DNA from 2 places in the Cupriavidus sp. KB_39 genome. Region 1 is predicted to be linked to the other one. Evidence: predicted binding sites of a transcription regulator. Region 1 holds the regulator's gene; the other holds the start of a gene.

Region 1 (4,192 bases):
GCGCGCCGTGCTCTCGCCGCGCGCGGACCCGGCCAGCGGCGCCGCCGCGCCGCCACCGCCGCTGGAACTGAAGCCGGCGCCCGCGCCCGGCAAGCCCTGAACCCCGGACGCGCCCGCCGCGTCACGCATGCATTGACCTGATGAACGACTCCGCCACGCTCGCCCCGAACGCCTCCGCAGCCCCGTCGGCCGCCCGTACCGACAGCAGCACGCTGGTCGTGCGCCACCTGAAGAAGCGCTACGGTTCGCGCACCGTGGTCAAGGACGTCTCGCTGGACGTGAAGAGCGGCGAGGTGGTCGGCCTGCTCGGTCCGAACGGCGCCGGCAAGACCACGTCGTTCTACATGATCGTGGGCCTGGTGGCACTGGATGAGGGCGACATCGTGCTGGACGACCAGCACATCAGCGGCCTGCCGATCCACGAGCGCGCCCGCATGGGCCTGTCCTACCTGCCGCAGGAGGCCTCGGTCTTCCGCAAGCTCAACGTCGAGGAAAACATCCGCGCCGTGCTCGAGTTGCAATTGGAGAAGGGCAAGCCGCTGCCGAAGGCCGAGATCGAACGCCGCCTGGATTCGCTGCTGGACGACCTGCAGATCGCCCATCTGCGCAACAACCCGGCGCTGTCGCTCTCCGGCGGCGAGCGCCGCCGCGTGGAAATTGCCCGGGCGCTGGCCTCCGCGCCGCGCTTCATCCTGCTGGACGAGCCGTTCGCCGGCGTGGACCCCATCGCCGTGGGCGAAATCCAGCGCATCGTGAGCTTCCTGAAGGCGCGCAACATCGGCGTGCTGATCACCGACCACAACGTGCGCGAGACGCTCGGCATCTGCGACCACGCCTACATCATCAGCGAAGGCACGGTGCTGGCCGCCGGCCAGCCTGAGGAAATCATCGCCAACGAGTCCGTGCGACGCGTGTACCTGGGCGAAAATTTCCGCATGTGACCCATCGGCCGCCGCGTGCGGCCGCGCTTCTCCCGGCCTCCACGGCGACAGCCGGGGTCGATCAGGAAGTCAGAGCGATAGGCGATAGCAATTTCCGTTCCATAGTCGGAAGGATGCGCATAGAATAGGTCGCATGAAACCGTCGCTTCAGCTTCGTCTCTCGCAACATCTGGCATTGACCCCGCAGCTGCAACAGTCGATTCGATTGTTGCAGCTCTCGACGCTTGAACTCCAGCAGGAAGTGGAACAGGCGCTGACCGAAAATCCCCTGCTCGAACGCGAAAACGACTGGATCGAAAGCCCGTTGCGGGTAGCCGCCGATGGCTCGGTCAACCTCCAGAGCGCCCCCGCGCCGGCCTCCTCCGAGCCTCAGCCCAACGGCGACGCGCGCACCGATGGCGCGTCCGGCGGTGAGGACGACAACTACAACGACAACGGCAGCGAGGACTACGGCAGRGACTGGAGCCTCGACGACTTCGCCCGCCGCCCCCAGGGCGACGAGGACGAAAAGTCGCCGATGCAGTTGCGCGATGCCGAGCCCACGCTGCGCGAGCACCTGATGGGGCAGTTGGCCCCGCTGAAGATCTCGGTGCGCGACAAGGGCCTGGCCATCTTCCTGATCGAATCGCTCGACGATGACGGCTACCTGAGCGCCTCGCTCGAGGAAATCTGCACCGAACTGCCCGAGGAACTCGAATTCGAGATCGACGAAGTCCACGCGATCCTGACCCTGCTGCAGAGCTTCGACCCGCCCGGCGTGGGCGCGCGCAATGCCGCGGAGTGCCTCAGCCTGCAATTGCGTCGCCTGAAGCACTCCCATCGTGAGCTGGCGCTGACCATCGTCAATCATCATCTGGAACTGCTGGCCGTGCGCGACTACACGCGGCTAAAGAAAGCGCTCCAGGTGGACGAAATAGCACTGAAGGCGGCACACGAACTGATTCGCTCGCTGGCGCCGTATCCGGGGCACGCGTTCAACCGTCCCGAGGCCGACTTCGTGGTGCCCGACGTGTTCGTGCGCAAGAGCGGCAGCGGGTGGATCGCGGCGCTCAATCCGGATGTCATGCCACGGCTGCGCATCAACGACATGTATGCGCAGATCCTGCGCGGCGCGAAGGGCGAAACGGGGACGGCAGGCCTGCAGCAGAAGCTTCAGGAGGCGCGGTGGCTTATCAAGAACATCCAGCAACGATTCGATACGATCCTGCGTGTTTCGCAGGCAATTGTGGAACGTCAAAAGAACTTTTTCACGCATGGCGAAATCGCGATGCGCCCCTTGGTTTTGCGGGAAATAGCCGATACACTCGGTTTACATGAGTCGACCATTTCCCGGGTCACCACGAATAAGTACATGGCCACGCCCATGGGTACTTTCGAGTTGAAGTACTTCTTTGGGAGCCACGTCTCTACGGAGACTGGCGGCGCGGCCTCCTCCACGGCAATCCGCGCGCTGATCAAGCAACTGATAGGAGCCGAAGACCCCAGGAATCCTCTTTCCGACAGCCGGATCGCCGAACTGCTGGGTGAGCAAGGCTTCGTGGTCGCACGCCGCACGGTGGCGAAATACCGCGAAGCGCTCAAGATCCCCGCAGTCAATCTCCGCAAGACTTTGTAGCCGAGCCGCAACCGCCTGCCTGGTGCGGCTCTTTCAGAAGGAGAAGCGCTATGAACTTCAAGATCAGTGGACACCACCTCGACATCACGCCCCCGCTGCGTGAGTATGTGGAAACGAAACTGGAGCGAATTGTCAGGCATTTCGATCAGGTCATCGGCGTGAGCGTGCTGCTATCGGTGGACAACCACAAGGAGAAGGACCGGCGCCAGTACGCGGAAATCAATCTGCATCTGAAGGGGAAGGACATCTTCGTCGAAGCGCATCATGAAGATCTGTATGCGGCGATCGACTGTCTGGTCGACAAGCTCGACCGCCAGGTCATCCGCTACAAGGACCGCGTACAGGGCCACGATCGCGAGGCGGTGAAGTACCAGATGGCCGCCCAGCAACTGACGCAGCAGTAGAGACCTGCAGGCAACCGAAAACAGAGCGGTTGCCGACCCTGCAGAGGACTGAAAAGAAGAGCTCAAGCCGCGCAATCAGCGCGGCTTTTTTGATGGGCGCGCGCCATGGCGGTGACGGTGCGGGCACCTGGAATGTTTCGTTACCTTATTGCCACGCCGGAGGGCGACCCGGGGCCCCCGGGAGCGGTCAAAATGGGAACAAGTGTTCGCAAGCCGCCCGCCTCGGTGTATGCTCCGCCATACAAATAACGACAGGACGGCCCCGGGACACCCCGGGTGGGCAAGCCGGCCGGCACGTCGTGGCACCGCCGCGACCCCGGCGCTGCATCGCAAAATCGCGGTGGAGCCCTGCTCTATAATGGCCGGACGCTCCAATGCGGGCGTCCCAGACAAGATCTCGGTACCCAAGTTTCGCCCCGAATCCGGCGGGACGGCCTTCGCGCCCCGGCCCGCTAACCTGACTTCTCGCGCATCGCCCATGAATCGTTTGGCCAAATTGCTGCCACCCGGCAACATCCATCTCGACGTCACCGTCACCAGCAAGAAGCGGGTGTTCGAGCAAGCCGGGCTCCTGTTCGAGAACAACCATGGCGTGGCGCGTGCTACCGTGACCGATAACCTGTTCGCGCGCGAATCGCTGGGTTCCACGGGTCTGGGTGCCGGCGTGGCCATTCCGCATGGCCGCATCAAGGGTCTCAAGCAGCCGCTGGCCGGCTTCATGCGCCTGGCCGAGCCCATTCCGTTCGAATCGCCGGACGGCAAGCCGGTGTCGCTGTTGATCTTCCTGCTCGTGCCGGAACAGGCCACGCAACAACATCTGGAAATCCTGTCGGAAATCGCCCAACTGCTCTCGGACCGCGAGATGCGCGAGGGCCTCGCCACACTGCCCACGTCGGAAGCGGTGCATGATCTGCTGACGCAGTGGCACCCCTGACTCCCGCCCCAACGGCCGCCTGAAACGGCCTGTCCGCCCCCGAAAGTCATACGCGCATGGAACTCACCGGCGTCACCTCGCAGTCGATCTTCGACGACAACGCAGCCGATATCAAGCTCTCGTGGGTRGCTGGCCTGGAAGGGGCCGACCGGGCCTTCGACGTGGAATTCGCCCGCGAAGCCACCTCGGCGGCGGACCTCGTCGGCCACTTGAACCTGATCCACCCGAACCGGATCCAGGTGCTCGGCAAGCCGGAAATCCTCTACTACCAGCGCCTCGACGACGAGCCGCGCAAGCG
Region 2 (4,192 bases), on a different contig from region 1:
CCTCCATCGCCCGCCTGACCGCGAGCGCAACCACGCCGAGCGGGCCGGAGGCGAGGCGACGATGGCCTTCGAAGGCGGTATGGGACGGAAGATGATCGATTGGGCTCATGGTGGCTCCCCGTGATGACGTCCGCAATTTATACCCGGATAAAATTAAAGTCAATATTACCCGGGTATAAATTTACCCTGAGGTGGCGAGGGAATAACAGCAGGGTGTCCTGCGTTTACGGGGCATGCGGCCGCAACCAGGCCGCCACCCTTCACGAGGAGCCCCGTGCCCAGTCATCACCGATCCCCATCACCACCGCTAAAGTTCCTCCTGCCGTTATTGGCCGCCCTTGCGCTGCCCGCCGTCGCCGCCCCGCCCGCCAGCCCTGACAGCGCTGCGTTCCTGTCGGAAAGCGATRCCGCCATGACAAAAATGATGGACGACATGGCGGTCAAGCCCAGCGGCAACGTCGACGAGGACTTCGTCGCGATGATGATTCCCCACCATCAGGGCGCCATCGACATGGCCATGGCCGAGCTGCGCCACGGCAAGAACGAGCAGCTCCGACGCATCGCGCAGGAAATCATCGTCGACCAGTTGCAGGAGATTGCCGCGATGCGGCTCGCGCTCGGACAGCCCCTGCCCCCATCCGCGCCGGCGCCCACCCGCCCCGATCCGGCCCAATCGGCCAGCCAACCCACCACCCCCAGCCATTCCGCTCACGCGCACTGATGCGCCCACGACCATGACAAGACATTCCCTCAGGAACACCCTCTCCCTCATGCTGCTGCTCGGCGCGGCCAGCGCGGTTCTGGCCGGGCAGGCGCCGGGACCGTCGACGGCCCCKGACGTCCCCATCAGCCACCGCGACCGCCTCTATGCCGCCGAGCAGTTCTCCAACACGGTTTCCGTGACRGACCCGGCGGACAACCGGCTGCTGGGCGTCATCCGCCTGGGCGACCCYGCGCCGGGCAACTTCAGCCCGCTGTATCGCGGTCAGGTGCTGGTCCACGGGATGGGCTTCTCGCCGGATCACCGCACGCTTGCCATCGTGTCGATTGGGTCGAACTCGGTGTCGTTCATCGACACGGCTACCAACGCCGTCAAGCACGTCACCTACGTGGGACGGTCGCCGCACGAGGCGTTCTACACGCCGGACGGCAAGGAGGTCTGGGTCACCGTGCGCGGGGAGAACTACATCTCGGTGATCGACGCCGCCACGTTCCAGGAAAAGACCCGCATCACCGTGGCCGACGGCCCGGGCATGCAGATCTTCTCCCCCGATGGCAAGTACGGCTACATCTGCTCGTCGTTCAATCCGGAAACGGCCGTGGTCAGCGTGGCCGACCATCAGATCGTGGGGCGCGTGAAGCAGGAGAGCCCGTTCTGCCCGAACATCGCCGCCACGCCTGACGGCAAGCAGGTCTGGTTCACGCTCAAGGACGTCGGCAAGGCCCAGGTGTTCGAGGCCCGCCCGCCCTTCCGCCTGATCAAGACGCTGGAGACCGGCCCGATCACCAACCACGTGAACTTCGCCCACACGGCGGCGGGCGACTTCGCCTACATCACGGTCGGCGGGCTGAATCAGGTCAAGGTGTTCCGGACCGATGACTTCTCCCAGGTGGCCACGATTCCGGTGGGCAGCCTGCCGCACGGCATCTGGCCYTCGGGCGACGGCACSCGCATCTACGTGGGGCTGGAGAACGCCGACCAGCTGGCCGCCATCGACACCGCCACCAATCGGGTAGTCGCCAACGTGCCGGTCGGGCAGGCGCCGCAGGCCATCGCCTATGTGCCGAACGCCGTGCCTGAGGGCGACGGCACGCAGGGACTCCAGCCGCTGGGGGTGGCCGGGCAGACCACGCAGCTGAAGCTGCATGGCGTCGTGAACGGCAAGCCTGTGGCCACCGACCATGCGCCGACCAGCGTCACGCTGTTCGATCAGGGGCTGCTCCAGGTCCTGCAGGCWTCGGCSACCGGRTTGCAGCCSAAGCGCGCCTACGTGCTGGCGCTCGCCACCCGCGCGGACGGCAGCGGCCCGCTGGAGCCGCTCGCCGCCTTCATGTCGAATCCGGCGGGCTCGGCCATCGTCAACGCGATTGGCCCGATCCGGCAGGTGGTGCGGGACGATGCGGGGGCCGGCGCGCGCCGCTATCTCGTGATCGCCCCGTCCGAGAACGGCAAACCCGGCGCGCCTGTGCAGGTGCAGGCGCTGTAGCCGGTCCGGGGGGCCGGGAAGGTACGGCGGATGATACAAATGGCACGACATTTGCGTAGTACCKGGCAAATGCGTAGTACCCATCCCGGCCGCGCCCACATTCCCAGAACAATGCCCCTTTCCGCCTCAACCCTCGTCCTTCGGGCCAAGCAGCTCGAAATCGAGGCCGTCCGCCTGATGGCAAGTCGCGTGGAGTTGGCCGACCTGATCGGCCAGCTGATCCACGCCTTGCAGCGTGAACGGGGGGCCAGCAGCATCTTCCTGGCCTCCGGTGGGCAACGGCTGGCGCAGGAGCGCCAGACGGCGATGGGCGAGGCGGTCCACATCGCCTCCCGGCTGGGCGAGCGCTTCGCCAGCCAGCTGGAAGCGGGCCATACGGGTACGGCGTCGATGGTGTCGTTGATGGCCTGGGTCCAGCTCGATCTGGCCACGCTGCCGGCGCTGCGCCAGTCCATCGATCAATGCCAGACCACCGCGCACGACGCCGTGGCGGCGTTCAGCCGCCTGATTGCCGCGCTGCTGGAGTTGATCTTCCATCTGGCCGATGTGGCGATGTATCCGGGCATCGCCCGGCCGCTGGTGGCCTTCGTCTACCTCGTGCAGGGCAAGGAAGCCGCCGGGCAGGAGCGGGCCGTCGGGGCGCAGATGTTCGCCTCCGGCACCTGTGCGGGCACCGCGCCGCAGCGCGTGCAGCAGTTGGTGGAAGCCCAGCAGCGCAGCTTCCAGATGTTCGAGCGCTTCGCCGACCCGTCGCTGCTCGCCGCATGGCGGCAACGGCAGGCCAGCGCCGCGGTCGCCGCGCAGGACGGCATGCGCCGCACGCTGCTGACCACGCCGCCGGGCACGGCGCTGGTGCACGACGACAGCGAGAAGTGGTTCGAAGTCTGCAGCGAGGTCATCACGGGCATGTGGACGCTGGAGATGCAGGTGGTGCAGGACCTGCGCAAGGCCTGCGAGGCGCAGATCCAGCGTTCCCAGGCCGATCTCCAGGATTCGGCCGGGCTGCTGCGCCAGCTACTGGACAACCCRCCGCCCCATACCCATGCCGTCGAGCGCTTTTTCGATGTGGCCGAGCAACCCGCCGCCGCCCCTGTGCTGCCGGGCATGCCCGATGCCGGAAACGGACCCRCCGAGGTGCACGCCACCACCGTCACGTCGCTGGAGCGCCTGCTGCGCCAGCAGTCGGCGCGRCTGGCCCAGACCGAAGTGGAACTCGATGCCGCCCGGCGCGCGCTCAAGGAGCGCAAGGTGATCGAGCGCGCCAAGAACGCGCTGATGGCCCGCATGGGGCTCAGCGAGGACGCCGCGTTCCGGGCCTTGCAGAAGGCGTCGATGGACAACAACCGCCGGCTGGCGGACATTGCCGAAGCCACCCTCTCGCTCACCGGCCTCGCCCTGCCCCCACAGGACGACGATCAGCACCAGGATTGAACCCGCCCGGCCGCGCGCACCAAAAGCGGGCAGCCCATGCACTACCAACGCCCCCTAGATCGTCACTTGCCCCAACCCGGCCCAACCCGGCCCCACCCGGCGGCGGGCATGGAACGTGCGTCAGCACTGACATCGGGCTGATGACGGCCCGGCAGTGCATCACCCTGTAAAGCATCAAGGATGACGGCGTCCTGTCACGTGCCGGCCAGAGGCCGGGCGGACGGACGCCGTTTGTCTTTTCTGAGCCAAACGAAGGAAACGGAGAGGAATACCCCATGGCCTATCTCGCCCCCACCGAGTTCGTCACCAAGATGGTCGATGCCGGAGAGTCCAAGCTGCTGATGTCCACGCGTGACACGCTGATCCGGTCCTATATGGCCGGCGCCATCCTGGCGCTGGCGGCAGCCTTCGCGGTGTCCATCACKGTCAACACCGGCAACGCGCTGGTTGGCGCGCTGCTGTTCCCGGTTGGCTTCTGCATGCTGTACCTGATGGGCTTCGACCTGCTGACCGGCGTCTTCACGCTCGCGCCGCTGGCCGTGCTGGACCGCCGC

Evidence for each region. Region 1 encodes sigma-54, which starts transcription at its own class of promoters, with help from an activator protein. Its sites were predicted from a motif close to TGGCANGNAANCTGCTTT; they were not measured.
Region 2: a site for sigma-54 is predicted at 2,248-2,265, ahead of AB4Z27_RS00605 (nitrate- and nitrite sensing domain-containing protein). Genes of this name have one in related genera too.

Annotation. Positions count from the first base shown of each region.
Region 1 covers NZ_JBFREV010000014.1:93,494-97,685, reverse strand. The annotation lists gene lptA (lipopolysaccharide transport periplasmic protein LptA) at 1-100, shown strand, start outside; gene lptB (LPS export ABC transporter ATP-binding protein) at 141-941, shown strand; gene AB4Z27_RS13315 (RNA polymerase factor sigma-54) at 1,075-2,556, shown strand; gene hpf (ribosome hibernation-promoting factor, HPF/YfiA family) at 2,607-2,960, shown strand; gene AB4Z27_RS13305 (PTS sugar transporter subunit IIA) at 3,439-3,894, shown strand; gene hprK (HPr(Ser) kinase/phosphatase) at 3,951-4,192, shown strand, end outside.
Region 2 covers NZ_JBFREV010000001.1:132,316-136,507, forward strand. The annotation lists gene AB4Z27_RS00590 (DUF2239 family protein) at 1-109, opposite strand, end outside; gene AB4Z27_RS00595 (DUF305 domain-containing protein) at 275-721, shown strand; gene AB4Z27_RS00600 (YncE family protein) at 735-2,207, shown strand; gene AB4Z27_RS00605 (nitrate- and nitrite sensing domain-containing protein) at 2,385-3,638, shown strand; gene AB4Z27_RS00610 (formate/nitrite transporter family protein) at 3,914-4,192, shown strand, end outside.